One region of the Luteibacter sp. KNZ12-1A genome, then DNA from elsewhere that is predicted to be linked to it. Evidence: predicted binding sites of a transcription regulator. Region 1 holds the regulator's gene; each other region holds the start of a gene.
What was found. The regulator FliA, encoded in region 1, starts transcription of late flagellar genes. The targets are predictions, from matches to a motif close to TAAAGTTTNNCNNNCNNNGGCCGATAA.
Positions count from the first base shown of each region.

Region 2: ACR9ZJ_RS05970 (GGDEF domain-containing protein) is a predicted target of FliA. The motif match lies at 4,341-4,367, and genes of this name have one in related genera.
Region 3: ACR9ZJ_RS09365 (GGDEF domain-containing protein) is a predicted target of FliA. The motif match lies at 6,314-6,340, and genes of this name have one in related genera.

Region 1 covers NZ_JBPGXU010000007.1:9,671-19,314, forward strand. The annotation lists gene ACR9ZJ_RS03005 (hypothetical protein) at 1-539, opposite strand, end outside; gene ACR9ZJ_RS03010 (ParA family protein) at 536-1,327, opposite strand; gene motD (flagellar motor protein MotD) at 1,324-2,235, opposite strand; gene ACR9ZJ_RS03020 (flagellar motor protein) at 2,232-2,972, opposite strand; gene ACR9ZJ_RS03025 (chemotaxis protein CheA) at 2,974-5,070, opposite strand; gene ACR9ZJ_RS03030 (protein phosphatase CheZ) at 5,078-5,719, opposite strand; gene cheY (chemotaxis response regulator CheY) at 5,729-6,130, opposite strand; gene ACR9ZJ_RS03040 (RNA polymerase sigma factor FliA) at 6,162-6,893, opposite strand; gene ACR9ZJ_RS03045 (MinD/ParA family ATP-binding protein) at 6,890-7,765, opposite strand; gene flhF (flagellar biosynthesis GTPase FlhF) at 7,820-9,151, opposite strand; gene flhA (flagellar biosynthesis protein FlhA) at 9,214-9,644, opposite strand, start outside.
Region 2 covers NZ_JBPGXU010000017.1:21,349-30,992, reverse strand. The annotation lists gene pgaC (poly-beta-1,6-N-acetyl-D-glucosamine synthase) at 1-987, shown strand, start outside; gene pgaD (poly-beta-1,6-N-acetyl-D-glucosamine biosynthesis protein PgaD) at 984-1,427, shown strand; gene egtB (ergothioneine biosynthesis protein EgtB) at 1,549-3,747, opposite strand; gene ACR9ZJ_RS05975 (DUF427 domain-containing protein) at 3,771-4,148, opposite strand; gene ACR9ZJ_RS05970 (GGDEF domain-containing protein) at 4,401-5,912, shown strand; gene ACR9ZJ_RS05965 (vWA domain-containing protein) at 5,969-7,693, shown strand; gene ACR9ZJ_RS05960 (RNA polymerase sigma factor) at 7,710-8,264, shown strand; gene ACR9ZJ_RS05955 (hypothetical protein) at 8,266-8,994, shown strand; gene ACR9ZJ_RS05950 (IMPACT family protein) at 8,991-9,593, shown strand.
Region 3 covers NZ_JBPGXU010000034.1:21,676-31,319, forward strand. The annotation lists gene ACR9ZJ_RS09340 (ligand-binding sensor domain-containing protein) at 1-1,029, opposite strand, end outside; gene ACR9ZJ_RS09345 (putative bifunctional diguanylate cyclase/phosphodiesterase) at 1,019-2,569, opposite strand; gene ACR9ZJ_RS09350 (alpha/beta hydrolase family protein) at 2,716-4,770, opposite strand; gene ACR9ZJ_RS09355 (GNAT family N-acetyltransferase) at 4,863-5,153, opposite strand; gene ACR9ZJ_RS09360 (CorA family divalent cation transporter) at 5,271-6,233, shown strand; gene ACR9ZJ_RS09365 (GGDEF domain-containing protein) at 6,481-7,551, shown strand; gene ACR9ZJ_RS09370 (alpha-ketoglutarate-dependent dioxygenase AlkB family protein) at 7,682-8,305, opposite strand; gene sodC (superoxide dismutase [Cu-Zn] SodC) at 8,313-8,843, opposite strand; gene ACR9ZJ_RS09380 (pseudouridine synthase) at 8,936-9,634, opposite strand; gene ACR9ZJ_RS09385 (class I SAM-dependent methyltransferase) at 9,631-9,644, opposite strand, start outside.

The DNA.
Region 1 (9,644 bases):
GTGGTGCCTATCACGCCACATTTGGGTTCGAGCGACATGCCTGCCAGCCACGGACGTGTCGCGGCACCCGTGCGCCATTGGATCGCATCCGCGTGAAGCTCGACCGGCTCCTCGTCGACCACGCAAGCGAGTGCCCAGGTACGGTCACGCAGGATGACCAGGGTGGTCGCCGCCGCACCGGCCATGTCGGGCGAGAGGATCGCGGCAAGATCGGCCACGCGTGCCTCGCCGCTAGGGTGGCGCCAGCGGCCAAGGCAGATGGGGTTGCTCGTGGTATGCGGCGAGGTAAGCGGCGGCATCGGCAGCAAATGGGTGACATCGACCATGGGCACGGCCAACCTCACGCCGGCGGCCAGGCACAGCAGGTAGCGAAGATCGCCCGCGCGCGCGGCCTCGGGAACGGGCATGGCGCGCCAGGGTTCGAAAGACATGACCTGGATCGCGCCCGCCGGTGCCACCGCGCTGGCGGGCGCCGGTGTCAGCAACTCCGCCAGGTAGTCGGCGACGATCTGCTCCGCTTCATGTATGGCGCGCATCATGCGGCGGCTCCCGTCATCGACGACACCGGCAGCGCCAGCAACTCGTCGAGCAACCGGCGGTAGGCCAGTCCGCCACGCCGCGCCGCCGGCCACGACGCCAGGGGGACGCCGGCGGCACTGGCTTCACGAATCTGCGTGTCGGTCGGAATCACGGCCTCGCTCACTGCATCGCCGTACAGCTCGCGCAGCTGTGCAAGGCAGGCCCGCGAGGCATGCGTGCGTGCATCGTAGAGCGTCGGCACGATCGTGCGCGGCATGGGCTTCCCACGCGAGCGCTCGATCATCGACAGGCTGCGCAGCATGCGCTCCAGGCCGGCGAGTGCCAGCGCCTCGGTCTGCGTCGGCACGAGCAGCCGGTCGCTGGCCGCCAACGCGTTGACCATCAGCACGCCGAGCGTCGGCGGGCAATCGAGCAGCACGTGGTCGAAATCCGGGGCGAGTTCGGCCAGCGCGTGGGTGAGGACAAGACCCATGCCGGGACGCGTGCCGATCTGCCGGTCGAGGGTGATCATCGCGGCCGACGCGGGCAACACGCTGAGGCGATCCCATGGTGTCGCGTGCACCAGCGTGCGTACGGGGAGGGGGTTGCCACCGACGCCGAAGAGGTCGTACACACTGCCATGTGCCGCGCCCTCGACACCGATGTATCCCGACAGCGATGCATGCGGGTCCATGTCGACCAGCAGCGTACGCCTGCCGGATTCCGCCATCAGGCTGCCCAGCGCGACGGTGGTGGTCGTCTTGCCCACGCCGCCTTTCTGGTTGGATATGGCCCAGACCCGCATCATCGGGCTTCCACGGCGGAGAGATCGACACGGTCGGCGTCGCTGTAGAAGCGCGCCGGCGCGGCCTTGTCGCTCATGACCACGATCAGTACGCGGCGATTGCGATTGCGCCCCTCGTCCGTCGCGTTGTCGGCCGTGGGCCGGAATTCGCCCCAGCCGATGATGCCGACACGATGCGGGTCGACGCCGGTCGTGGTGAGCAGGCGTGCCACGGTGGCCGCGCGGGCGGCCGACAACTCCCAGTTGGAGGGAAACGTCGCCGTCGCGATCGGGGTGTTGTCCGTATAGCCTTCCACGCGCATGGCGTTCGGAAAGGGCGAAAGGATGCCTGCGAGCTTGCGCAGCACATCCTCCGCGGGCGCCTGCAACTTCGCCACGCCGACGGGGAACAGGATGTCCGTGCGCACTTCGATCTCGAGCCAGTCCGGGGTCTTGCGCACGCTGACCATGTTCTTGTCGATCAGCGGTTTCATCGCACGCTGCACTTCATCGGCGATCTGGCTGAGGCTTGCGGCCTCGGTCTTGCCGATGGCCGTGTTGGCCGCCGTGGCCGTGTTGATGCTCGCCGCTTCCTGGCGATCCGGCGCCGCGCCCTCGTGGCCGGGAAGTGGCAGGTTGCGCGGCGGGATGGGTACCTCGATCTTGGCGATCGGCGCCGCCGTGGGCGCGCGCGACTGGTTCGGCAACGGCACCTGGGCGGCTGGCGTGGCTTCGCGAATCGGTTCGATGACCTTGCCGGTACCGTTGAACGCCTCGTTGATCGACTGCGCCATCACTCGGAACTTGGTCTCGTTCACAGCGGAAACGGCGTACATCACCACGAACAGCGCGAGCAGCAAGGTGATCAGGTCGCCGTAGGGTATCGCCCAGCGTTCGTGATTGATGTGTTCTTCGTGATGCCGCCGCTTCACGAGAGGAACCCCTGCAGCTTGCTCTCGATGTGCCGGGGGTTGTCGCCCTGGGCGATCGAGACGAGGCCTTCCACCAGGATCTCGCGCATCTGCGAACGGCGGCGGGCCAGGCCCTTCAGACGCGACGCCATCGGCAACGCCAGCAGGTTGGCCAGGCCGATGCCGTAGATCGTCGCGACGAAGGCCGCGGCGATGCCATGGCCCAGCTTGCTCGGCTCGGCGAGGTTCTGCATCACGGACATCAGGCCCATCACCGCGCCGATGATGCCCATGGTCGGCGAATACGCGCCGGCGTTCTCGAATACCTTGGCGGCCTCGATGTCGGTGTGCTCGCGCGCGAGCACTTCCACTTCGAGCACCGAACGCATCGCGTCCGGCTCGGTGCCGTCCACCAACAGCTGCAGCCCCTTGCGGATGAAGGGGTCGGACTCGCGTTCGATCGCGGGTTCCAGGCCGAGCAGGCCGGTGCGGCGGGAGATTTCACTCCAGCCGACGATGCGGCTGACGAGGTTTTCCGATTCGATGTCCGGTGGACGGTAGACCCAGGGCAACATGCTCAAGGCGCGCTTCAGCACGGCGCCGGGCGTCTGCACCAGCAGGGCGGCGAACGTGCCGAGGAAGACGATGACGAACGCGGCCGGGTTCCACAGGGCATCGAGGCTAGAACCCTTCAGGATGGTACCCACGATGATGACCACGAAGGCCAGGATCGTTCCGACGACGCTCACGATATCCATGTCAGACCGCCATCCTCAGTGTAGGCAACACCTGCCCGTTGTCGTCGGCAAGGCCGGCGAGGTCGAGCACGAGCGAGATCCGCCCGTCGCCGGTGATCGTCGCGCCGGCCACGCCCGGGACATCCTTCAGGAAAGGCCCGAGCGGCTTGGCCATGACGTCTTCACGGCCCAGCACTTCGTCGACGAGGCAACCGAGCGTCTGGTGGCCGATTTGCACCACGACCACGTGGCCGCCCTTCCCCGCCGAACCGGCCCAGCGGCCGAGATCGACCAGCGGCAGCGCGCGCTGGCGATGCGCCGCGACGATGCGGCCGTCGAGCTCCTGGACCTGGCCGGGAACGAGTTCGAATACCTCGGCCACGTTGGATAGCGGCAGTGACAGCGGCCGATTACCCACGCGCACCATCAACACGCGCAGGATGGCCAGCGTCAATGGCACCGACAGGCGCACGGTGCTGCCATGGCCCACGCGTGAATCGATCGACAGCGTGCCACCGAGTTCGACGATCTTGGTCTTGACCACGTCCATGCCGACGCCGCGGCCGGAAATATCCGAGACCTGGCTGGCGGTGGAGAAACCCGGGCGGAACACGATCTCGTAGCACTCGCGCTCGTCGAGGCGCGCGGCCTGGTCCTCGTCCATCAGGCCTTTCTCCACCGCCTTGCGGCGCAGGACCTCAGGGTCCATGCCCTTGCCGTCGTCGGTGACGGTGATGACGATGCGGTCGCCGTACTGGCCGGCCGCGAGGCGCACGGTGCCCGCGCGGGACTTGCCTTCGCCGACGCGGACATCGGGCATCTCGATGCCATGGTCCACGGCGTTGCGCAGCAGGTGCACCAACGGATCGGCAAGCGCCTCCACCACCGTGCGGTCGATATCGGTTTCCTCGCCCTCGGTGACCAGTTCGATTTCCTTGCCGAGTTGCCGGGCGAGGTCGCGGACGATACGCGGAAAACGCGAGAACAACTTGCCTACCGGCTGCATGCGCATGCGCAGCACGGCGTTCTGCAGTTCTTCCGCCACACGCTCGAGTTCGCCGATGGCACGTTCCATCGGGTCGTTCGTGCCACGCGGGGCGAGGCTGGTGAGGCGATTGCGCACGAGTACCAGCTCACCCGCGGCATCGACCAGGCCATCGAGGCGATGGGTATCGACGCGGACCGTGGTGTCGGCGGTAGAGGCGCCGCGTTTCTCGGCAGCCGCCGGGGCCGGCTTCGCCGCGACCTGCGCCGCGGGTGCTGCCGGGACAGGCTTGGACGAGGCGGCGGGCGGCGCGACCAATGCGGAGGACGTCGAGCCCGCCATGGCGGGGCTACCCGCGGCGCCCGGGGCCGCCGTGCCATGGAGGCTGTCGAGCAAGGCTTCGAATTCGTCGTCGCTGATCGCGTTTCCATCGGCGGGCGAAGCGACTGCCTGGGCCACGACCGGTGCAGGACCCGCGACGGCAGGCGCGGCCACGTCGGAAACGGGTGGAGTGTCGGCCGTCGCGTCGGCACCGGGGGCACCCGTGCCATAGAGCGAATCGAGCAGGGCCTCGAACTCGTCGTCGGATATCGTGCCCGACGGCACGGAAGCGGGCTCGCGGTCGCTGCGCGCGGCGTCGAGCATCGCTTCGAATTCGTCTTCGATCGGGTCGTACGGCCGCGCCTGCGCGGGAGCGGCGGCTGGCGCGCTGGCGGGCGTGGCCAGGGCCATCGGCGGCGCGGAGGCCGCGCGGCCCGGAATCAGCAGGCGGTCGAGCAGCGAACGGGGCGCCGCCTCGATCGGCAAGCCGCCGTCGGCGGCGCGCATCATGTCGTTGAGGAGATCCAGCGACTCCAGCAACGCGTCCATGAAGCCGGCGTTGAGCACGATCGAGCCGTTGCGGGCCTCGTTGAGGAGATCCTCGCCCCGGTGGCAGAGCTCGACCATCGGATTGAGGCCGAGGAAGCCCGCACCGCCCTTCACGGTGTGGAACGCGCGGAAGACCGCGTTCAACAGTTCCATGTCGTTCGGCGACGCCTCGAGATCCACGAGCTGTTCGCCCAGGCTCTCAAGCAACTCCCGCGCCTCGATCAGGAAGACGTTGAGCAGCTCGTTGTCCAGCTCCACGCTCATACGGCGCTCAGAACCCGAACTCGCTGAGGAGGCGATCCACTTCGTCCTGGCTGACCTTGTCGGCGGCCGGCGCGGCACCGCCCGCCAGCGAACCGGTCAGTCGAACCAGTTCCACCAGGGAGGATTCGACCTTGGCCATGAAAGCCTCGACCTGGGCCACGCGCTGGCCGGAGAGATCCTGCCAGGACTGTGCCTCCACCATCTCGCCGAAGCCGATGTCGCAGCTCTGCGCGAAATCGCCCACGCGCACGGCCAGCGCGGTGGCGTGGGTGGCGAAGGCCGGGTCGGCGTGGTCGAGCACCAGCACCTCGTCCGCCTGGCGCGCGAGGGCCTGTGCCTGTGGGCGCAGCTTCTCGCTGAAATCGAGCGTGCGGTGCGCGGCCTGCGAACTCATCTCGAGCACGTCGCGCAGGTGCTTGCGCGCATCGCTCATGTTGCCTGGCACGCCGTCGTGCGAAATATCGGCGGCGAGGCGGCGGGCGGACTCGTGCAGGTCGCGCGCGAGATGGCCGAGCGCCATGAACAGGTGTTGCTCACGGGTACGCAGCAGCTGGTCGAGCGCCTGCTCGAAGGAGACGCTGTCGTCGGCGTCGAGCAGTGCACGCAGTTCGGGAGCCACATCGTGGCCGCTGGAAAGCATGGTGTTCATCGTCATTCCTTAGCCCGCGGCCGCGGCGAGTCGTTCGAAGATCTTGTCGAGTTTTTCCTTCAGCGTGACCGCCGTGAATGGCTTGACGACATAGCCGTTCACGCCGCTCTGCGCCGCCGCGATGATCTGGTCACGGTTGTTCTCCGCCGTGACCATCAGTACAGGCATGGCCTTCAGCGCCGCGTCGGCACGGATCGCCCGGAGCAGGTCGATGCCGGTCATGTTCGGCATGTTCCAGTCCGTCACGACGAGGTCGAACGGCTGCGCGCGCAAGAGCGCGAGCGCCGCGTTGCCGTCCTCGGCCTCCTGGATGAGGGTGTTGGTGAATCCCAACTCCACCAGGAGGTTCCTCACGATGCGTCGCATGGTGGAGAAATCGTCCACCACGAGGATCTTCATGTTCTTGTCCAAAACTCGTCTCCGCCTTGCTACCGCGCGTTCGTCAATGCTTGTCTTTCCAACCCGACATGCGTGCGCGGAGTCGAATGAGGGCCTGGCCATGGATCTGGCACACCCGCGATTCGCTCACCCCCAGCACCGCACCGATTTCCTTCAGGTTGAGCTCTTCATCGTAGTACAGCGACATGACCAGCTTCTCGCGCTCCGGCAGCCCGTCGATGGACTGCGCCAGCGCGTCACGCAGGCCTTGCTGCTCGAACAATCCATCCGGGCCCGCGGCATCCGGGTCGACCACGTCGATCGCGGCGCCTTCGTCGCCTTCCGGCGCCGTGAGGCTCAGCAACCGCGCGCTCGCCGCGTCGGCCAGGATCTGGTTGTACTCCATGGCGTCGATGCCCAGCCGCTTCATCACTTCCGCGTCTTCGGCGTCGCCACCCGTCTCGTTCTCGATCTGCCTCGTCACCTCCGCGACCTCGCGCAACTTCCGGTGGACGGAGCGCGGGGTCCAGTCCGTCTTGCGCAGTTCGTCCAGCATGGCGCCACGTATGCGGATGCCCGCATAGGTTTCGAAGCTGGCCGCGCGAGTCGGCGAATAATTCCTTGCCGCCTCGAGCAGTCCGATCATCCCGGCCTGCATGAGGTCGTTCGCATCCACGCTTGGCGGCAGCCGGCCCATCAGGTGATAGGCGATCCGGCGCACCAGCGGCGCGTGGTTCTTGACTAGTTGATCCGCCGGGATACGCGTGATCTCGAGATATTCGGTCGCGACGCTCACAGTGGCAGCCCTCCCCCCAGATGGGACCGTTCGGCGAAAAAGCCGATGCGGCCCTGTGCCCGGGGTTCGGGTTCACCCCATGTATCGACCGACCTGGCCAGATTCTTGAATCCGACCGCCGATCGGCTGCTCGGCCAGGCGTCGACCACCGCCGACTGGCGGCGGATGGCCTGGCGCAGGTACTCGTCGTGCGGAACCATGCCCATGAAATCCAGGGACACGTCGAGGAAGCGGTTTGTCACCCGGGACAGCTTCTCGAACAGCTGGCGGCCTTCCTGGGCGTGCCGGACCATGTTGGCGACGATGCGGAAACGATTCACGTCGAACTCGCGGCTCATGACCTTGATCAGCGCATAGGCGTCGGTCAGGGAGGCGGGCTCGTCGCAGACCACGACCACCACCTCGTCCGAGGCGGCGGCGAACATCGACACGCTGTCGGAAATCCCGGCGGCGGTGTCGACGATCAGGTATTCCGGTGGCAGCGGATATTCGTCGAAGGCGCGGATCACGGCCGCGTGCTCGATGTTCGGCAGCTGCGCCATCCGGCGCGTGCCGGACGTGGCGGGAATGACCTTCAGGCCGTGGGCGGCCTGGAGGATCAGGTCCTCGATGCCGCACTCGCCCTCCAGCATGTGGCCGAGGTGACGGGTGGGCTGGAGGCCGAGAAGGACGTCGATGTTCGCCATGGCGAGATCGGCGTCGAGGAGGACGACGTCACGGCCGCCCATCGCGAGCGCCATGCCGAGATTGACCGCCACCGTGGTCTTGCCCACGCCACCCTTCCCGCCTGCGACGGCGATGCTTCGGGTGGGACGGCGGTCGGCCAGCCAGTGGAGTCCGGCGGCCTGGGTGGAATCGACGTGTGTGCTCATGAAGGAAGTCACTGCCGTAAGTGTTTGCGGTTGCCGGGAAAAGGGTGGGCGCGGTCAGGCCAGGGCCGGCGCGGCGATGCCGAAGCGCTCGGCGAGCAGGGCGTCGTCCGGTTCGTCGTTACGCTGCTTGAGCAACTGGGCCGCGAGGCAGACCAGCTTGCGCGCATCGGCCGAGGCGATGTCCTCGGGCACGCGCTGCCCATCCGTGGTGTAGTCCAGCGGCATCCGGTGGCGGATGAGGGCCGAGAGCGCGCCGCCGATCAGCGGTGCCTCGTCGAGCTTGGTGAGGATCGCGCTCTGCGGCGCCAGCGGCGCGTAGGCGCGGATCGCGCTGTCGATGGCCTGGGCCTGCGCATTGGCGGCGAGCACCAGGCACACGCGCACGTCCGACGTGGCGCGCAGTGTCTCGAACTGCTGCTGCAGCTTCGGGTCGTTGCCGGCGAGGCCGGCCGTGTCGACCAGCACGGTGTGCTTGCCGCGCAACTGGAGCAGCACGTTGCGCAGGCTGGTCGCGTCGTGTGCGTTGAACACGCGCACGCCGAGCAGGCGGCCGTAATGTTCCAGCTGCGCGCCGGCACCGATGCGGTACTGGTCGGCGCTGATCAAGGCGACGTTCGATGCCCCATGGCGCAGCACGGCGCGGGCGGCGAGCTTGGCGATGGTGGTGGTCTTGCCCACGCCCGTGGTGCCGACCAGGGCGGTGGTGCCGCCGCCGACCGTGTCGAAATTCCGTCCGCTGGTGCGGATGTTGCGCGAGAGCATGCCCAGCGGCAGGTAGCGCGCCTGCTCGGCGTTCATGTCGGCGGGCAATTCCGCGCACAGCGCGCGTGCCACGTCGCCGTCGATGCCCAGGCGGGTCATCTCGCGCAGCATGCGGGCACGCAGCGGCTGCTCGCGGTCCATCTGGTTCCATGCAAGGGTCGAGAGCTGCACTTCGAGCATCTCGCGCAGGTTGTTGATCTCGGCGCGCACGCCATTCACGGCGGCATCGTTGGCCGGCGTCGCGGTGGCGGCGCGGACCACGTCGGCGACGCTGGCGGCGAGCGCGGCGCTCGACTGGCGCTGCGGCGCGTTCGTGGCCGGCGGCATGCCCGATTTCGTCGCGCGCTCCACCGCGGCGGCGGTGGCGGCGCGGGCCTGGTCGATGCGGGCGGCGCGCTCGGCTTCATCGCGCGTGGCGCGGATCGGCGCTTCCTCGCGGGCCGGGGCGTCGAAACCGAAACCGGCCTCGCGCACCAGCGCTTCGTCGTAATCGAGCGCGGCGATGATCTCGATACCGTCGTCCAGCCGGCGCGTGGACAGGATCACGGCGTCCGGACCCTGTTCGTCGCGAACCTGGCGCATGGCCTGGCGCATATCGGGAGCAACGAATCGTTTGATTTTCATGCGTTCGATCCTGTCTTCGTTCGTTCGGCCCACGCGGCGATGCACCGCGCGGTGTCTCGTTCCTATCGCCCGAGGGCCGTCACCAGCTTGACGCGTCGGTTGTCCGGAACCTCGTTGTACGCAAGTACATGCAGGTTTTGGGCCACATGCCGGGTGAAGCGCGAAAGCCACGGACGAAGTGCCGGCGACACCAGCAGCACGGCCGGCTCACCCGCCGCTTCCTGGCGGCGCGCCGCATCGGCGACGCTCTGCTGGAGACGATCCGCGAGACCCGGCTCGACCGCCGCGCCGGCGGGACCGACGCCTTGCAGGGACTGCAGCAGGATCTGTTCGAGCTCCGGCGCCAAAGTAATGACAGGCACTTCCGTACCCAGGCCGGCGATCTCCTGCACGATCTGGCGACCGAGGGTGACGCGTACCGCGGCGGCGAGGACGCCGGGGTCCTGGCTCTGGCCCGCATGCTCCGCCAGCGATTCGACGATGCCCCGGAAGT
Region 2 (9,644 bases), on a different contig from region 1:
GACGGTTCCACCGACGACACCGGCGCGCAACTCGACCAGCTGATGGAGCAGTACCCCGCCCTGCGCGTGATCCACATGTCGAGCAACCAGGGCAAGGCCATGGGCCTGCGCGCGGCGGCGCTCGCCGCCCGCTCGGACTTCCTTGTCTGCGTCGACGGCGACGCCCTGCTCGACGACTACGCCACGCACTGGATGATGATGCACATGCTCGAAAGCCCGCGCGTCGCCGCGGTCACGGGCAACCCGCGCATCCGCAACCGCTCCACCTTGCTGGGCAAGCTGCAGGTCGGCGAGTTCTCCTCGATCATCGGCCTGATCAAGCGTGCGCAGCGCGTGTATGGGCGCATCTTCACGGTATCCGGCGTGATCGCCTGTTTCCGCAAGAGCGCGCTGCACGACGTGGGTTACTGGAACACCGACATGGTCACCGAGGACATCGACGTGAGCTGGCGGTTGCAGATGCGCCATTGGGAAATCCGCTATGAGCCGAACGCGCTGTGCTGGATCCTCATGCCGGAAACGCTTCGCGGCTTGTGGAAGCAGCGCCTGCGCTGGGCCCAGGGAGGGTCCGAGGTCCTCCTGCGCTACACGACGAAACTGTTCAAGTGGCGCCAGCGGCGCATGTGGCCTGTAGCGTTCGAATACGTGATGAGCCTGCTCTGGTCGTACACCATGGCCATCATCATCGTGCTCTGGTTGCTCGGTCGCTTTATCGATCTGCCACCGTCGCTGTACATCGACACGCTGCTGCCGCAATGGCATGGCGTGGTGCTCGGCGCGATCTGCCTGCTCCAGTTCCTCATCAGCCTGCTGGTGGACCGTCGCTACGAGACGCGCATCGGCCGCAACTACTACTGGATGATCTGGTACCCGCTGGTGTACTGGCTGCTCAACACGGCGACCTCGATCGTCGCGATGCCCAAGGCCTTGCTGAAACGCAAGGGCACGCGCGCGGTCTGGGTCAGCCCGGACAGGGGACTGCGATGAAAGCCGAAGCCATCCTCATCCAGCGGCCCGAACGTCAATCGAAGGCGCAAAAGGCGGTGTTCACCACCGTCACCATCTTCGCCTGGCTATTCTGGGTCTTCCTGTGGCTGCCCTTGCTCACCCTGGGCGCGTGGGCGTTCGGCGTGCGCAGCGCCTGGTTGCAGTTGCACGTGCTCGGTCCGATCGGCGACGGCGGCGATATCAACGTCATCCTCATCGTGGCCATCGCCTGTGCCGTCGTATTCACCAGCTGGTCGGGCTACAACCACGCCCGCTTCGCGGGAAAGCAGAAGCGTCGCGGCAACAAGCCGGTGGGCGTGGCCGAGACCGCTTCGGCGATCGGCGCCTCGGTGGACGACGCGGTGAAGATGCAGGGCCACCGGCGCTCGGTGGTCAGCGTTTCGGATGGGGGTTACATGAAGGTGATCGAGGTTCGGTGAGCGATCGCGCCCCAGGGCGCTTCCCACCCCTTGCAAGCAGCATCCCACCCTGCAAGCGGCACACAGGGTGGGAAGCGGCCTCGGCCGCGATGCTCGTAGCCGGTAGAAGGCGGCCGATCCCCTACGAAGCCGCCACCAGGGAAAACACTCCGAACGCCGGCGCCGCCGACACCCATTCCTTCTCGATCCGCCACCCACCCGCTTCCGCCAGTAATGCGAACGACGCCGGCGTGAACTTGTGCGAGTTCTCCGTGTGGATCGACTCGCTGGCGGCGAAGGCGAACGACTGACCGGCGACCGTCACGCGCTGCGCCTCGCGGCTCACCAGGTGCATCTCGATGCGTTCGAGTTCCGCGTTCCACACCGCGCGGTGTTCGAACGCCTCGGGATCGAAATCGCCGTCGAGTTCACGGTTGATGCGAACGAGCACGTTGCGGTTGAACGCGGCGGTCACGCCGGCGGCATCGTCATAGGCGGCGAGCAGCACGTCCACGTCCTTGACCTGATCCGCTCCCACGATGAAGCGCGCACCCGGCCCGAGCCGTTCCCGCACCGAACGCAGCAAGGCGATGGCCTCCGCTGGCGTGAAATTGCCGATCGTGGAACCAGGGAAGAACGCCACGACGGGACGTCCCGCCAAGGCCTTCGGAACCTCGATCGCGTGGGTGAAATCACCCACCACCGGATGCACCGCGAGCGACGGATACGCCTCACGCAAACGAGTCACCGCGCCATCCAGCGCGGCGGCGCTGATATCCACCGGAACGTAGGCGGAAATCCAGGGCGCGGCGTCGAGCAGCATCCGCGTCTTGTCGCTCGCCCCACTGCCCAATTCGAGCAGCACGGCGCCTTGCGGAATACCTGCGGCGAGCGCAGGAGCGATCTCATGAAGCAAGGCCGTCTCCGTGCGCGTCGGATAATACTCCGGCGTGACGCATATCGCCTCGAACAGGTCGGACCCCGCCCCGTCGTAGAAGTACTTCGGCGAGAAGGTCTTCGGTGACGAGGACAGCCCGGCCAGCGTGTCGCGCAGGAAGGCCAGGCGGTCGCCATCCGGCGTGAACGCGGGATCGCGCGCGAGGCGCACGCCGCTGAACATCCAGCGCTGCCCGGGCCGGTAGAAATTACGGTACGAGATCCGTGCGTGCCCTGACGGCGTGACGCTGGCGCCACCACGCAAGACCATCTGGCCGATCATGAACTTCCCGTTGTACTCACCGACCGCATCGTCCGCCGCGCGAAACCCCGGATACGGCGAGTACGAACTGGCCGTCCACTGCCAGGCGACATCGTCGACCTGCTCCAGGTCGTCGCGTGTACGCATGGCGTGCTCCCACTCCGCTTCCGTCGGCAGACGTGCACCGGCCCAGCGCGCGAAAGCCTCCGCTTCGTAGTAACTGACATGGGTTACCGGCGCGTCGGGATCGACCGGCCGCCAGCCGCCGGGAGTCATGTGCGACCAGGCTTCGCCGTCGTGCTGCCAGTAGAGCGGCGATTCCCATCCTTCCTCCTGGCGCTGAGCCCATCCGTCGGAAAGCCACAGGTCGGCGCGGCGATAGCCGCCGAGCGCCATGAAGGCCAGCCATTGGCCGTTGGTGACCAGGCGGTCGGCGATCTCGAACGGCTCCAGCCAAACCGTGTGCCTGGGACCTTCGTTGTCGAAGGCGAAGGATTCGTCGACGGCACCGATGCGCACCGGCCCACCGCCCACCGGGCGGAACCGGCCTGTCGGACCGGGTGCCGGCGCGGACCATGCCGGATCGAAGGCCGGTTTCAGCGGCGACTGCGCGAACAGGTGCTGCACATCCATCACCAGCAGTTCCTGGTGCTGTTCCTCATGGGCGAAGCCGAGCCGCAGCAGCGCTTCCAGCTCGGGGCCTATCGCGCCAGCGAGAAAGGCCCGCATATGCGTGTCCACGTGATGGCGATAGGCGATCACGCGATCGATCGACGGCCGGGTCAGCAAGCCGCGCAACGGTCGCGGATGACGCGGGCCGACGGTTTCGTAGTAGGAATTGAAGAGATACCCGAATTCGGCATCGAAGACGTCGTAGCCGGGCACGTTCGGTCCGAGCAGGAAGGTCTCGAAGAACCATGTCGTGTGCGCCAGGTGCCATTTGGCGGGGCTGGCATCGGGCATCGACTGGACGACCATGTCCTCCGGGCCGAGCGACGCGACGAGCGCCTCGGTACGCGCCCGCACGGCGTCGTAACGTTCGCGGAGCGAGAGGCCGGGCTGACATCGGGCGGCGGTCGCGCTCGTGCCGGCGCGGTGGGAGGCGGCGCCTGGCGCCCAGGTGGTGTCGACGAAAGCTTGCATGGATGGGCTCCGTGGCGGGACGGTCAGCCGGGCGTGTGCTCGATGCGCACGCGGTCGGGATAGAAAGCGAGGTGACCGCGGATCGACGAGACCGCCTCGTGCGGCTCCTCGTAGGTCCAGATCGCATTGATCGCCCTTTCCTCGTTGCCCGGGAGGCTGTAATACGAGGCTTCACCCTTGTAAGGACAATGCGTATGGTGCTCGGTCCGGCGCAACGAGGCCATGTCGGCATCGGCACGGGGGATGTAGAACACGGGCGGGTAGCTGGCTTCCTTGAGCACGAGCGCGTCGCGGGTGTCGGCGACGACCCGGTCGCCGTCACGCACCACCACCCTGCCACCCGCCGGCGCGATCGTGATGGGATGGTCGGGGCCGGGGATCTTCACGGGATGTGAGGACATGGCACGCTCCTTCGGTGACGAAATCAGGCTGACATCCTGCGACCCCTACGCAGGGAATCCAAGACGACGACCCGGAACAGGTGAGATTACCGATAGGCAAAGATTGGGGTCTTGGACCGGAAAACCGCCGCCCCGGTCCGTCAGTACCTTCACATCTTGGTCCGCCCCAGGCTTAACATCCGTTCATGGACCTCAACTTCCCGCCGTCCCCGCCGATATGACTATTGCGTTGCAGGCAGGGGGAGGCACGCCATGAAAGCAGTCATCGTCGCGGTGGCCATCGTCCTGGTCCACGTGATCGCACTGGCGAACATGCCTTCCGGGGGCATGGAAGTCTCCTATGTGTGCTTCTTTACCGTCGCGGCGCTGGCGCTCGGCAGCGTGGTATCGGCCTGGCGCCGCTCGGGGCCGCCGCGTGACCGGCGCTGGTGGTTGCTGTTCGCCAGCCTCGCCCTGTGGACCGTGGGCATGTCGCTGTCCGCCCGGCAGAACTATGTGTTGGAAAACTCCAACCCTGCGCCCGGCGACAGCATGTTCTTCTACATCCTGTACGTGCTGCCCGTGCTGGTGGCCGTCTCGTCGGCTCCCGTGCCGGCGCGCAAGAAATGGGCCGTCACGATCGACCTGATCCTGGCCGCCCTGCTCGGGGTACTGTTCTACGTGCGCACGTTCTCCATCGTGTCGGTGCAGGGCGCGATGGCGACGCAGCAGGCGATCGACATCGCCTACATGCTCGACTTCGAGAACGCCTGCCTCGCGCTGGCCGCGTCGCTGCGCTACCTGGCGACCGACCGCGCGGACGATCATTTTTTCTTTCGTGGCGTGACGGCGTTCTTCGTCACCTATGCGCTTTCCGGTTACTTCTACAACCACTATGTGGCGCTGGGTGGACATCCGGAATTCGGCACGTCGCCCTGGGACGCGTTGCTGGACCTGCCCTTCCTCGCACTCTTCGTCACGGCGACAATGCGCCAGCCGAGGCGGCACTGGCATCCGCCGGTCTACCTCGTGCGCTTCGTGCTGAGCGCGAGCCCGACCTTCCTGGCCATGAGCGTGCTGGGTTTCGGGCTCATGGTGATCCCGGGCTATCCCACGCTGGGCATCGTGGGGGCCATCGCCGCCGTGATCGGCATCGGCCTGCGCGGCACGCTGGCCCAGGTCGGCCTGGTCGAGGAGGAATACCGGTTATCGCGCAGCCGCGACGAGCTGCAAGGACTGGTCTTCGTCGACAGCCTCACCGGCCTGGCCAACCGACGGGCGCTCGACGAGCGCCTCCTGCGCGAATGGCATCGCCCGGGCCAACAGGAACCGATCTCCCTGTTGATGATCGACGTCGACTTCTTCAAGGAATACAACGACCGCTACGGCCACCTGGCGGGCGACGACTGCCTGCGTTCCCTCGTCGGCGGACTTATCGGACGCGGCGTCCGCGCGGGAGATTTCGTCGCCCGGTTCGGTGGCGAGGAATTCGCCGTCATCGCTCCCGGCACCCGCCTTACCGACGCCCTGGCCCTGGCCGAGGACCTGCGGGCACAGGTCGAGGCGCTGGCGATCATCCATCCTTCGAGTCCCTTCGGCGTGGTCACCATCAGCATCGGCGTGGCCCACGTGCAGGTGAGTGCGCATGGCGGCCCGCTGGACCTGCTCAACGCGGCCGACCGCGCGCTCTACCGGGCCAAGCAGACCGGCCGGAACCGGGTGAGCGCGGGCGAGGAACCGCGGGCGGATCCGACCCGGCTGAACGAATCGCGTCACACCGGTTAACCCCGATCCATCCCTCCCTGCGTTTCACCGTCATGTCACCCACGAGGCCATGCACGATGAATACGCTCCGCGTCACGCTTTCCCTCCTGTTCGCCGGGTTGGTCGCCACCGCCGGGGTGGCCGCCTCGGGCGATGCCTTCGCCGCGCGGCACGACACGTCACCGCCGCCGGCCGATGAGAACGGCTGCCAGCCCGGCCAAGGCATGCCGGTTCGGCGGATGCTCGCGCACGCGATGGCCGCTCCGGCCACCGCACCCGCACCGCCGGCCATGACGAAGGCCGCACCGCAGGCGCTGGTCGAATCCGTGGCGCAAATCGGTTACGCCACCGCGATCGCGCCGCCCTACCTGCCCGTCGACCGCGAGAACTACGCGCATCGCACGCCGAATTCCGTCCATCTCGCCGCCGGCGACCCGGTGTCGACCTTCAGCATCGACGTCGACACCGGCTCGTATACGAACGTGCGGCACATGCTCAACGAAGGCCGCCTGCCGCCCGTCGACGCCGTCCGTACCGAGGAATTCATCAACTACTTCGACTACGGCTACACGGTGCCGACGAGTCACGCGAAGCCGTTCGGCGTCACGACGGAATTCGCGCCCGCGCCATGGAATCCCGAGCGCCAGCTGCTGCTCATCGGCATCCAGGGATACAGCGTGCCCGCCAGCGAGATTCCTCCAGCCAACCTCGTCTTCCTCGTGGACGTGTCCGGTTCCATGGACGAGCCGGACAAGTTGCCCCTGCTCAAGGCCTCGCTGAAGCAGATCGTGCCGAAGCTGCGCGCGGCCGATCGTATCTCGCTGGTGACCTACGCCGGCGCGACCTGCGTCGCCTTGCCTTCCACGCCGGGCGACGAACACGCGAAGATCGCCGCGGCCATCGACGCGCTCGGCGCGGGCGGGTCCACCAACGGCGCCGCCGGCATCGACCTCGCCTATGCGCAGGCGGCGAAGGGCTTCATCAAGGGCGGCGTGAACCGCGTCATCCTCGCCACCGACGGCGACTTCAACGTCGGCACCGTCGGCGTGCAGGCCCTGAAAGACCGCATCGCGGAAAAGCGCAAGAGCGGCATCGCGCTGACCACGCTGGGTTTCGGCGAAGGCAACTACAACGACGAAATGGCCGTGGAACTGGCCGACGCCGGTAACGGCAGCCACCACTACATCGACAACCTCGGCGAAGGGCGTCGCGTGCTGGTGGACGAGATGTCGGCGACGCTGATGACGATCGCCAAGGACGTGAAGATCCAGGTGGAGTTCAACCCGGGAGTCGTCGCCGAGTACCGCTTGATCGGATACGAGAAGCGCGTCCTCGCACGCGAAGACTTCAACAACGACGTCGTCGATGCGGGCGAGATCGGCGCGGGTGCCCGCGTCACCGCGCTGTACGAGATCACGTTGAAAGGTTCCAAGGGCGCACGCGTCGATCCGCTGCGTTACGCCTCCGCGAAAGATACGCCCGCATCCGGTGAACTCGGTTTCCTCCGCCTGCGCTACAAGGCGCCGGATGGCGGCGCGAGCCGGCTTGTCGAGCAGCCCTTGTCCGCTGACATCGCAGGGCAAGCGAGCGAGCGCTTGCGTTTCGCCGCGGCGGTGGCGGCGTTCGCGGAGAACCTGCGCGGCGGCAAGTACGTGGACGGCTTCGGCTACGACAAGGTCGCCGAGTTGGCGCGTGGCGCGCAGGGCAAGGACGAAGGCGGCTACCGCGCGGAGATGTCGAGGCTGGCGAGCATGGCCGGCGGGATGTCGACCGAGCCTGTCGCGGAATCCCCGCGGCGATAAGGTAACCTCCCCGTCCATGGATGCTCCCCTTACCGACGACGGCGGGCTGATGCTCGCCTGGGCGGGCGGGAACGCGGCCGCGTTCGGGGAGCTTTACGCGAAGCACAAGGGTCCGTTGTATCGGTTCCTGCTGAAGACGGTGAAAGACCGGGCGGTCGCCGACGAGTTGTTCCAGGAGACCTGGAGCCGAGTGATCGTCGCGCGCCAGCGTTATCGCGCCGAGGCGAAGTTCAGCACCTGGTTGCTCCAGATCGCGCACAACCTGGCCGTGGACAGCTTCCGGCGGCAGCGTCCACGGGCCGGCGCCGAAGAGGCCGAGGCGGTCTTCGCCGCACAGGCCGCTCCGGAACGCGAGCAACCCGATCACGCCCTTTCGGATTTCGAACTGCGCCGGCGCATGCAACGCGCGATCGAAAGCCTTCCCGACGAACAACGAACGGCCTTCGTGCTACGCATGGAGAACGAACTATCCCTGGAGGACATCGCCGCCGTGACCGGAGTGGGCAAGGAAACCGCGAAATCGCGGCTCCGCTACGCCATGGCACGGATACGAGAACTCGTTGCCGAATGACATGAACCCGAACACGCCACCACCCCACGACGACGACCTGCCCGACGAGCGCGAACTCGCGGCGCTGTACGCGCGCCTGCCAAGGACCGAGCCCGACCCCGCGCTGGACGCGGCGGTGCTCGCGCAGGCCGATCGTGCGGTACCGGCCCGCCGACGCCGGGCACGCTGGCCCATCGCATTGGGATCGGCGGCGGTGCTGGTGCTGGCCGCCGGCCTGGCGTGGCAACTGCGCGACAGCCGCCCCGACGTGGCGGCGACGCTTCCCACTCCCCCTCCCACGGCGCAGCACATCGAGTCCACCGCATACGTGCCCGTGCAAGCGAGCGCTCCTGTCGTCCTGCAAGAGGCGGCACCTGCGACGCCCCCGGCGAGGATGGCGCGGCGTTCGGCACCGACACGGTCGTTGGCACCCGCTGCACCTGCGCCTGCGCCTGCGCTGCCGATACCAGCATCGGAAAGGGAAGCCGAAGCAGTCCCTGCGCAAGCATCGGGGCAGGCGTTCGCGCCGGCACCCAAGTCATCGGCCGTGTCCAAACCGGCCCCTCGGGCCTTCGGCGCCGTGTCCGATCACGCGATGAAAACGGAACTCGGTCCGGACGACCGCGTCGGCGAGATCCGGCAGTTGCTCGGCCGGGGAGAGCGCGAGGAAGCCTTGCGGCGCCTGCGCGAGCTGCGCGAGCGCTATCCTCGCTACGACCTGCCACAAGACCTGCGCGACCTGCCCCCTTGAGTGCACCGCTGGAAACCCTCGCCTCGCCCTGGCGCCACGAAGAAGAGATCAAGAAGAGCCGCTTCCTCGCCCAGGCCATGCCCGTCGAATCGCCGGCCGACGCCCTGGCATGGTTCGATTCGGTGGGCGATCCGGGTGCCACGCACAACTGCTGGGCGTATCGCATCGGCGAGGCCTACCGCTTCAACGACGACGGCGAGCCCGGCGGCACCGCCGGCCGGCCCATCCTGCAGGCCATCGACGGCCAGGGCTGCGACCGCGTGGCCGTGCTGGTCACGCGCTGGTACGGCGGAATCAAGCTCGGCGCGGGCGGGCTCGCGCGCGCCTATGGGGGGACGGCCGCGGAGTGCCTGCGCCTCGCGCCACGACTGCCGATCGTCGCCACCGGATGCCTGCGGCTGCGCTGCGAATTCGGCGAACTGGCCCTGGTCTCGGCACGATTGCGCGAGATGGAGGCCACCATCGAACAGGAGACCTTCGTCGCCGACGGCGCGGAACTGAGCGTACGGGCGCCGGTGGACCGGCTGGACGCCATCGCCGCGCGGATCGTCGACCTGACCCGGGGCAAGGTGCATCCCCGCCGCGTCGATCCATGTTGAATACTGCACCGGATGGCCCCATCCGTTGGCGAATGAATCCGGAAGCGAAGC
Region 3 (9,644 bases), on a different contig from region 1:
CAGCGACGACGGCATCGCGGCGTCGTGGCTCAGCGTGCGCAGCCGACCGGTGTTGAAATCGTAGGTGACCACGCCCGCGCCATCGGTGGCGGCCCAGAGCACGCCTTGCGGTGTCTCGTGCAAGGCGCGCACGGTGCGGCGGCGGGCCAGCCCGCCCTTGCCGGAAAAGCCCGGCACGAGATGGCCCTGGCCCTTCGCATCGATATAGAACGCGCCCGACTGCCCCGTGCCGACCCACAGGCGGCCACGGCTGTCCTGCAACAGCGCCCAGACCTGGTCGTGGAGGATCTCGTCGACCGCCGGATCGTTGGAGTGCACGCGTTCGAAGTGGCCCCCGGGACGGCGCATGAACAAGCCGTTGTCCGCACCCGCCCACACATTGCCAGCCTTGTCCTCGGCGACCACGAACGTGCGCGGCAGCATGTCCTTCGCATCTCCCGGGGTCACCGATTCATGGGTGATCCGGCCGCTGACGAGATCGAGCCGGTCGACACCGCCTTCCGTGGCGACCAGGAACTCGCCGCGTTCGCGCGCACGAGCGATGGCGAACACCTTGCCGCTGGACGTACCGCCCGGCCCGACCGGATACACGTGGAAACGCATCGTGGATGGGTCGAAGCGGACGAGGCCACCGGCGTTCGTGCCGATGAGCAGGCCGCCGTCGTCGAGGGGCATGAGCGCGCGCACGTACGAATCGGGCAGCACGGCGCCGGCGTACGAATCCGGCTCCTGGCCGAACACCTGCATGCGATAGCCGTCGTACCGCACCAGGCCGCCGAAGGTGCCTATCCAGATGAGGCCACGGGTGTCCTGGACGATGGCCGTGGTGGTGGAATGCGGAAGGCCATCGGCGACACCCACCGTATCGAACCAGACCGATTCGTAGACCGCCCACGGGTCCACGCCCACGCTGGGCGCGACCTGGGCCGGCGCCGCCGTGACGAAGCAGCACAGCGCCGCCGCGAGGACGATCAGACAGGCTCGAAGGCGCGGGAAACGAGTGGGCCGCGTCGGGCGGTCAGCCAGCATAGGCCGCGGTCGGATCGAGGTAGTGGCAGAAGGCGGCGGCGGTCATCGGCCGGGCGAAGAAGTAACCCTGCCCGATGTCGCACCCGAGGTCGCGCAGCCAGTGCGCCTGCGCCTCGGTTTCCACGCCCTCGGCGATCGTACGCATGTTCAGTTTCTTGGCCAGGCCGACGATGGCCTCGGTGATCTCGCGGTCGGCAAGGTTCAGCGTACTGCCACGCACGAACGACTGGTCGATCTTGATCGTCCCCACCGGCAGTTCACGGAGGTGGCTCAGGTTCCAGTAGCCGGCGCCGAAGTCGTCGATGAGCAGGTCGAAGCCGTGCGAGCGCAGCTTCACCAACTGGCGCATGGTCTCTTCCGGCTGGCGCATCGCGGTGGATTCGGTGAGCTCGAAGCGTATCCGCATCGGGTCGACCCCGTACGAGCGCACCGCGCGGTGCAAGGTGTCGACGAACGCGGGCCGGGTGAGTTCCTGCATCGACAGGTTGATCGCCACGTAGTCGACCTGGATGCCGGCGGCGTCCCAGGCTTGCAGCTGGCCGAGCACCTCGCGCAACACGTATTCGCCCAGGGCATGGATGAGGCCGGAGCGCTCGGCGATCGCCACGAAGACCGTCGGCGGCACGTCGCCGCGCGACGGATGGCGCCAGCGGGCCAGCGCCTCCACGCCAGCCAGGGTGCCGTCGCGCAGGTTGCGCTTGGGCTGGTATTCGACGGCGAGTTCGCCCGCCTGCAAGGCTTCGCGCAGCTCCACCGTGAGGGCCAGGCGTTCGCGTGCCTGTTCGAGCATCCCTTCCTCGTAGAAACGGAAATCGGCCTTGCCGGTTTCCTTCACCGCGTACATCGCGGCATCGGCGTTGCGGATCAAGGCGGATGCCACGTCGCCGTCCTGCGGCGCCACGGCCACGCCGATGCTCGGGCTCACCGCCACGAGCTGGCCTGACACGTTCACCGGCTTGGAAACCAGGTCGAGCACCTTGCGGCAGACCCGGATCAGGTTCTCCATGCCGCCATATCCCTGTACCACCACCACGAACTCGTCGCCGCCGAAACGGGAAACTGTATCGCGTTCGCGCACGCTGCTGCGCAGGGAACTGGCGACGGCGCGCAGGAAGGTATCGCCCGCCTCGTGCCCCAGGGTGTCGTTGATGGCCTTGAAGCCATCGAGGTCGATGAACATCACCGCCAGGGAACCCGCCTGCGGGGCCGCCAGCGCCTGTTCGAGCTCGCGCATGAGATAGGCGCGGTTGGGCAAGCCGGTCAGGGTGTCGTGATAGGCATGGAAGGCGAGCGCCCTGCTCGCCTGCTCCCGGGGGTCCTTGAGCTTCGCGTGGAGGCGCCGCCGCTGTCCGACCAGCCAGGCGATGGCCACCGCGGCCAGGGCGCACACGACGATGAGCGCCACCATCCAGCCCAGCCCGGCGCCGACCGTGCCGAACGTGTCGCAACGGGAGACCTCGCCAGGCCCGGATACGGACCAGCGGGCACACTTCGAAGCGGCAAGATGGATGCCGCCCTCGACGCTACGATGTGTCAGCACACCACGCTCCGGTCCTGCTCCCGGGAGACTGAATTAACGGCCACCATCGCCCCCGACTTTAGCGTCACATGCATCGCATGATGCTGGGTCGGCGGAAAAACGCAAATACGCCGATCGACACTCGCGCGCCCCCCGGCCCCTGGCGTCTACTTGTCTCCCGCCGAGAGGTAGCGGTCGAACCAGGCCAGGGCACGGGCGAGCACGTCGCGACGGCTCGCGTCACGGGCAAAGCCGTGACCTTCGCCCGGATAGACCACCAGCGAAGTCGGCACGTCCTGGGCACGCAACGCATGCCAGAACTCGAACGACTGCGGCGCCGGCGTTTCCGCGTCGCGCTCGCCCACCACCACGAGGGTCGGCGTCTTCACCTGCTTGATGAAATTGATCGCGGAACTCTTCGCGTACACGCCCGGATCGTCATAGACCGAAGCGCCGAAGAAAGGCTTCATCCACTGGTCGATCAGGTTCTGGCCGTAATAGCTCTGCCAGTTGGAGATGCCTGCGCCGGCGACCGCGGCGCGGAAGCGCTGAGTCTGGGTCACGCCGAACATCGTCATGAAGCCGCCGTAGCTCCAGCCGGTGAGGCCCAGCCGCCGGTCGTCCACCGGATGGCTCTTCTCGATCGCGTCGACACCGGCCAGCACGTCGCGCAGGTCGCCATAGCCGAAGTCCTTGCGATTGGCCTGCACGAACGCCTCGCCCTGCCCATAGCTGCCGCGAGGGTTGGGCATGAACACGAAGTAGCCCAACGCCGAGAGCGGCGCCCCGCCGTAACCCACGCCCGGCCAGCGCGGCGTCACCGCGGCCGCAGGGCCACCGTGGATCGAGACGATCATGCCGTAGCGCTTCTTCGGATCGTAGTTGGCCGGATACAGCAACCAGCCCTGCACGTCATGGCCTTCATTCTTCCAGGCGATCGATTCAGCCTTTCCCCAGGAAGGCTTCAACGCGGCGTTGAACGTCGTCACCGCCTTTGGCACCGACTGCCCGTCGAGGTTGGCGACATGTACTTCAAAGGCCTTCTCGAACGAACTGGCGATGAAGGCGGCCTTGCCCGCGTCGGCACCCAGCGAGAGCGACATCGACAGGCGCCCGTCGCCGATCGTCATCGGCAGTTCGAACACGGTGGTGGCCGTGGCGGGGCCACTGGCGGGCACCGCGTAGCTCGACACCCGGCTCGCGCCGGCGGCATGTTCGGCGACCAGCAGGCGATCGGGCGCGGTCCATGCCAGCCACGCCGGCGTGGTCGTCACGCCGGGCGTCACGTCGATCGGCTCGGCGCCGCCCGCGGCCGGTACCGTCCAGATGTCGCCGCCGGTCGAACCCTGATCGCTCATGAGGCCACCGATGAAGGCGACCCGGGAGCCGTCCGGAGAGAAGCGCGGCACGGCCACCTGCAAGTCCTTGAGCGGACCGGACAGCGCCGCCGTATCGACAAGGGTGACCGCCTGCGCACCGGGCGTGGCCGGCTGGGCATAGAGCTTCGCCAGCCACCAGTTGTTGTCGCCGGGCGGCTGCGCCGCCACGTAGGCGATCCGGCCGCTGTCTGCCGAAAATGCGAATTCGTAGACGTGGAGGCCCGCCGGGGTCAGCGTGCGGATAGTGCCACCGTCGACGCCGACGCTGGCTACCTGCTGTACCTCGATGCCTTCGACGCCCACCTCGCCCAGCTGCGGCTTGGCGGCCGCGGTGGCGCTGGCGCGGCGGGTGGCATTGGGCACGTAGAGGAACGCCAGGGCCTTGCCGTCGGGACGCCATGCCAGGCCATCGACGTAGCCGGCGAGATGCGTGATCCGCCGCGGCGGCGCCTTGCTGGCGATATCCACCACGTAGATGTCGTTCTGCTTGCCCTCCTCCACGCCCGGCGCCTTGCCCGCGCAATCGGAGAGGAAAGCAAGATGTTGCGAATCCGCCGCCCACGCGACGGAGATCTCGCTGCAGCCCTTGCTCGCCGTGACGCGGTGGGCGTTGCGGCCGTCGGCATCGGCCACTTCGAGCACCGGCTTGCCGTTGGTCTTCACCGCCCAGGCGAGATGCTTCGCATCCGGCGACAAGGCCACCGATTCGATCGTGCGCACCTTGCCCAGGGCGTCGAGGATCGCGGCGATGCGCGGATCGTCCGCGGTTTTCACGGGGGTGTCGGCAAAGGCATGGCCGGCGCAGGCGAGCGCGACGGCGGCGACGATCCACTTCGTACGCATGGGTGACCCTGGCTGTGTGGGAACGCGAAAGCTAACACGCCGCTGAACGAACTCGCGAGGCCTGTCGCCGCTTAAGCGGCGATCGGGTCACCTCAAGCCAACAGATGCCCGTATTCCGGATTCCGCTCGAACCATGTCGCCGCGTAGCCGCACGCGGGAACGATCTTCCAGCCGTTCGCCTCCGCTATCTGCACGGCGAAGCGGGTGAGCAGCGCGGCGATCCCACGCCCACCCACGGGGGACGGCACGCCGGTATGGGTGATGGTCATCGTCTTGCCGCTGAGACGGTATTCGAGCTCGCAGGTGTGGCCATCGACCACGACGAGAAACACCTGGTTGGCGCTGTCGTGGATGATCTCCAGCGGTTTGGCGGTATCGCTCATCGGTATCTCTCCTGGTCCGGCAGCCGGCATCGCTGGCGTCAAGCATGCGCGTGTTCGGCCATGCGTGTCATCACCGGCGTAGACTCCTCCCAGCCCAAGCCAAGGACACCCGCGCACGTGCTGATCATCCACGAACATGGCAAGTACACCGGCCCCGTCCGCTGGACCGCGGGCATGGCCAAACCCAATGCCCCCATCTGGGTGGATCTGCTCGATCCAAGTGAAGACGAACGGCGTTGCGCCAGCGAGATCACCGGCCTGCGCATCCCACAACGTAACGACGTGGTGAGCCTGGCGCTATCGAGCCGCATCCGCACCGACGACGGCGCGATGTACCTGTCGATCCCGTATTTCGCCGACTCGCCGGACAATCATCATCCCGGCCCGGTAGGCATCGTGATCACCGGCCATGTCTTGATGACCTTGCGTTTCGAGGAGTCGCCCGCGTTCGAGCTGGCCAGCGAAAGCTGCCAGGAGCACCGCTGGGAATCCAGCGCCGATGTGCTCGCGACGTTGATCGAGGCGATCGTCAACCTGGCGGCCAAGCGCATGGAAGACGTGTCCGCCGACCTGAAGCAACTCTCCGACCGGATATTCACGCCCGAGCGGATCGGCACGCCGGCACTGCGCAACTGCATGCTGGAGGTCGGTCGCCTCGAAGGCGAGCAGGCGCGCAATCGCTCCTCGATGCTGGGCGTGCAGCGGATCGTATCGTTCTTGCGCGCGAAGAAGCCCGAGTGGATGTCCGACGACGTCGAGGTTCGCCTGCGCGTCGTGGAGCACGACCTGCGCACGCTCGACGAGTTCGACGACCAGGTCACCAACAAGCTGCAGTTCCTGCTCGACGCCAGCCTCGGCTTCATCAGCACCGACCAGAACCACGTGATGAAAGTGCTCACCGTCACCTCGGTGGCCACCATTCCTCCGGTGATCCTCGTCGGCGTGTGGGGCATGAACTTCAAGAAGATGCCCGAACTGGACTGGACCTTCGGCTATCCCATGGCCCTGGGAGCGATCGTGGTCAGCATCCTCTTGCCGGTGCTGTTCTTCAAATGGCGCGGGTGGCTGGAAGGCGACTGACTAGCGCAACGGTTCATGTTTGTGAAGACACCAAATCGATGACTGCGTCACGATTTTCGACATCCGTTCGCGTTTTGCCCTAAAGTCGGCGGCTTTCCAGCCGCTAACCCCTCCAGGGAGTCACCGGCAGGAAGTCCGGTTCGACGCACACACGGGGCCGCCTGGCGTTGCCCCACTCGGGGGAGGGAGTGCCGGTGCAAGTCCATTATCCACGTCGCGACGATGCGTTCGCGCGGAAGCCATGCGCATGAAAGCGCCGTGGCACAGCCCTGCTGGCGTCCTGCCCGAATCGCGCCTGCTCGCTTCGGTGGCCGAGTTCACGCACCACCGCGACATCGACGCGCTGGACCACAGCATGGTGCTGTCGCTGGCCGAACTCATCGCCGTCAACAGCGTCACCCTGTGCAAGCGGGGCGAAAACCCGCAGCATCCCGTGGATTCGATCGTCGTGTGTTCGCGCAAGCCCGATGGCGGCTTCATGATCGAGGCGCTCGATCCTGCGCGGGAGGGGGATCCCGTCGACACCCTCGTCTGCGCCATGGAGACGCTCGAGGCGATCAGCGACATCACCGACGACGGCAACAGCCGGCTGGTCATCCCCATCCAGCGCGAGCATACCGCCATCGGCGCACTGATGCTCGAGGCCCCGGATTCCCTCGACGACGTTCGCGCGATGGTCGAAGGCTTCGCGCGCATCTACTGCAACTACATCGCCCTGCTCAACGAAAGCGAGCGCGACAAGCTCACCGGCCTGTACAACCGGCGCAGCTTCGAGCAACGCCTGCAGCGCCTGCTCACCCTTCAACGCCAGAAAGCGCGCGGCGCGGTGCAGGACGGCGAGGACAAGCGCCAGCCGGTCGAGGAGCCCTCCCGGCTTTACCTGGCGATCCTCGATATCGACCATTTCAAGCGGATCAACGACACCTACGGCCATGTCTACGGCGACGAGGTCATCCTCATGCTGGCCCAGCACATGCGCGCGAGCTTCCGCCAGAGCGACGTGCTGTTCCGCTTCGGCGGCGAGGAATTCGTGATCCTGCTCGCGGCTCAGGACGAAACGGCCGTCCACCTCGTCCTCGACCGGTTCCGCCAGTTCGTGACCGACCATGCGTTCCCGCAGGTGGGCCACGTCTCCGTCAGCATCGGCTATGCGCGCATCACCGAGAACGATTACCCCGAGATCGTGCTCGACCGCGCGGACAAGGCGTTGTACTTCGCCAAGCAGAACGGCCGCGACAGCGTGCACGGCTACGAGTCGCTCACCCGCCGGGGCGAACTGGCTACGCCGGTGTCATTGGGCAGCATCGATCTCTTTTGAGCCTGCTGTGGGTGGGCTCGGCTTCGCCCTCGCGCTCATCGTGCGCGGCGGGGGAGCTGCCGGGCGCCACCCTCGGCGCGACGGTAGTCGCCGTCCCGCCCCCAACCGCAAAGCCGAGCCGAGTGAACAACTAAGAAATCTTCTTCCGCGACCCATATCGCCTGCTAGCCGCCTTACCCTCCGGCCGGACGCGAAAAGCCAGGCTGATCCGCGGCCCTACCTTGCCGCGCGTCTTCGGGATGCCGTGGTCGTAGTGGAATTGCGTGGCGTAGCTCATCGTGAGCACGCTGCCCGGTTCCATGTCGATGTCGAAGCTGCGCCGGGGTGCGTCACGTTCGCGCAAGATCATGCGCCGCGTGGCGCCCAGGGAAAGCAAGGCGATGGGCTCGCCCTCCGCCAGTTCCTCGATGTGATCGTTGTGCGGCGCCACGCTGTCGCGGCCGTCGCGGTAAAGGTTCAGGCCCACCGAGGTGAAACGTACGCCCGTGAGCGCGATCACCTCGCGCGCCGCCTCAACGACGACGGGTGGCAAGGCAGGGTCGTCCAAAGCGTAATGCTGGAGCAGCCGCGGCACGTCCACGTCGCGGCCGTACATCGCACGCCTCTGCGCTTCCCAGGGGATGTCCGCCAGCAGGCTCGCGAACCAGTCGGCGGCACGCCCGGGTGGAATCACGCCGGGCTCATACGCGAACCGCCCGTGCTCGTCATCGACGATCACGAGCGGTTCGGGGGCGAAGAGACCGCCTTGGGACATGGTTTCCTTACGGGACGACGCCGCAGGCGATGCGTGCGCCACCACCACCCAGGGGTGCGGGCTGATCGGAATAATTGTCGCCGCCGGCGTGGATCATCAAGGCATGGCCCTTCAGCGTCGCGAGCTTGGTCAGGCGCGGCGCGGTCACGGCCGTGGTGTCGGTGCCATCGGCGCCCACGGTGATCTTGGGCAGGTCGCCCTCGTGGCCCATGGAGGATTCCGGCCCCTCGTGCTTGCCGGTGTGTCCGGGATCGTAATGGCCGCCGGCCGCCAGCGCGGCGCCCTTCTTGCCATCCTTCTCGCCCGGATCGCAGCTGGGTTTCTCGTGCAGGTGGAAGCCGTGCTCACCCGGCGGCAAGCCCTTGAGATCGGGAGTGAAGACCAGGCCACCGGCACCTTCGGTGATCATGACCCTGCCGACCGAGGCGCCCGTGCCGTCGGCGGTGACGAGGGTCATGGGCACCACGATGCTCTTGTCGGCGGCCTGGGCGGCGACGCACACACACAACCCGGCCGCGGCGATGACGATTCGTTTCATCTTCGTATTCCTATGGGAGCGAGGTGACCCGGGGATACTGCACCCGATGTGCAGGGAGCGTCCATAACGAACCCGCCGAAGCCGATACGGCCTCAGCCGAAGATCCTGGCCGTGTCTTCCGCTGTCAGCAGGCGCCATTGGCCGGAAGGCAGGTCGTCCAGCGACAGGCCGCCGAGCGCGATGCGCTCCAGCGTCGCCACGTGGTTGCCCACGGCCGCGAACATGCGGCGCGCCTGGTGATAACGCCCCTCGGTCAACGTGAGCCGGGCATGGCGCGGGCCGAGCACCTCCAGCGCCGCGGGCTCCAGCGGTTCGGTCTCGCCCTCAAGCATCAGGGTGCCGGCGGCGAAGATCGCGGCCTCGTCGCCACGCAGGTCCTCGGCCAGCGTCGCCTCGTATACCTTCGCCACCGCGGCCTTCGGCGAGATGATCCGGTGCAGGAGCTGTCCGTCGTCGGTGAACAGCAGCAGCCCCGACGTATCCCGATCCAGCCGGCCCACGGTCGACAGCACCGGATTGCGCAACGCGAAACGCGGCGGCAGGAGGTCGTAGACCAGCCTGCCCACGTCCTTGCGCGAACAGGTGTAGCCGACGGGCTTGTTGAGCATCAGCAACATCCCCTGCGGTGGATCCAGTGGCTCTCCCTCGAAGCGCACCTCGGCATGCTCGACCTTGTCGTCCGCATACAGCACCTCGCCCGCCGCATCCGTGACCAGCCCTTCGCGGAACATGGCCGCGACCTGTTTGCGGCTGCCATAGCCGAGATTCGCCAGGAGGCGTACGAGTTTCATCGGCGGGGGT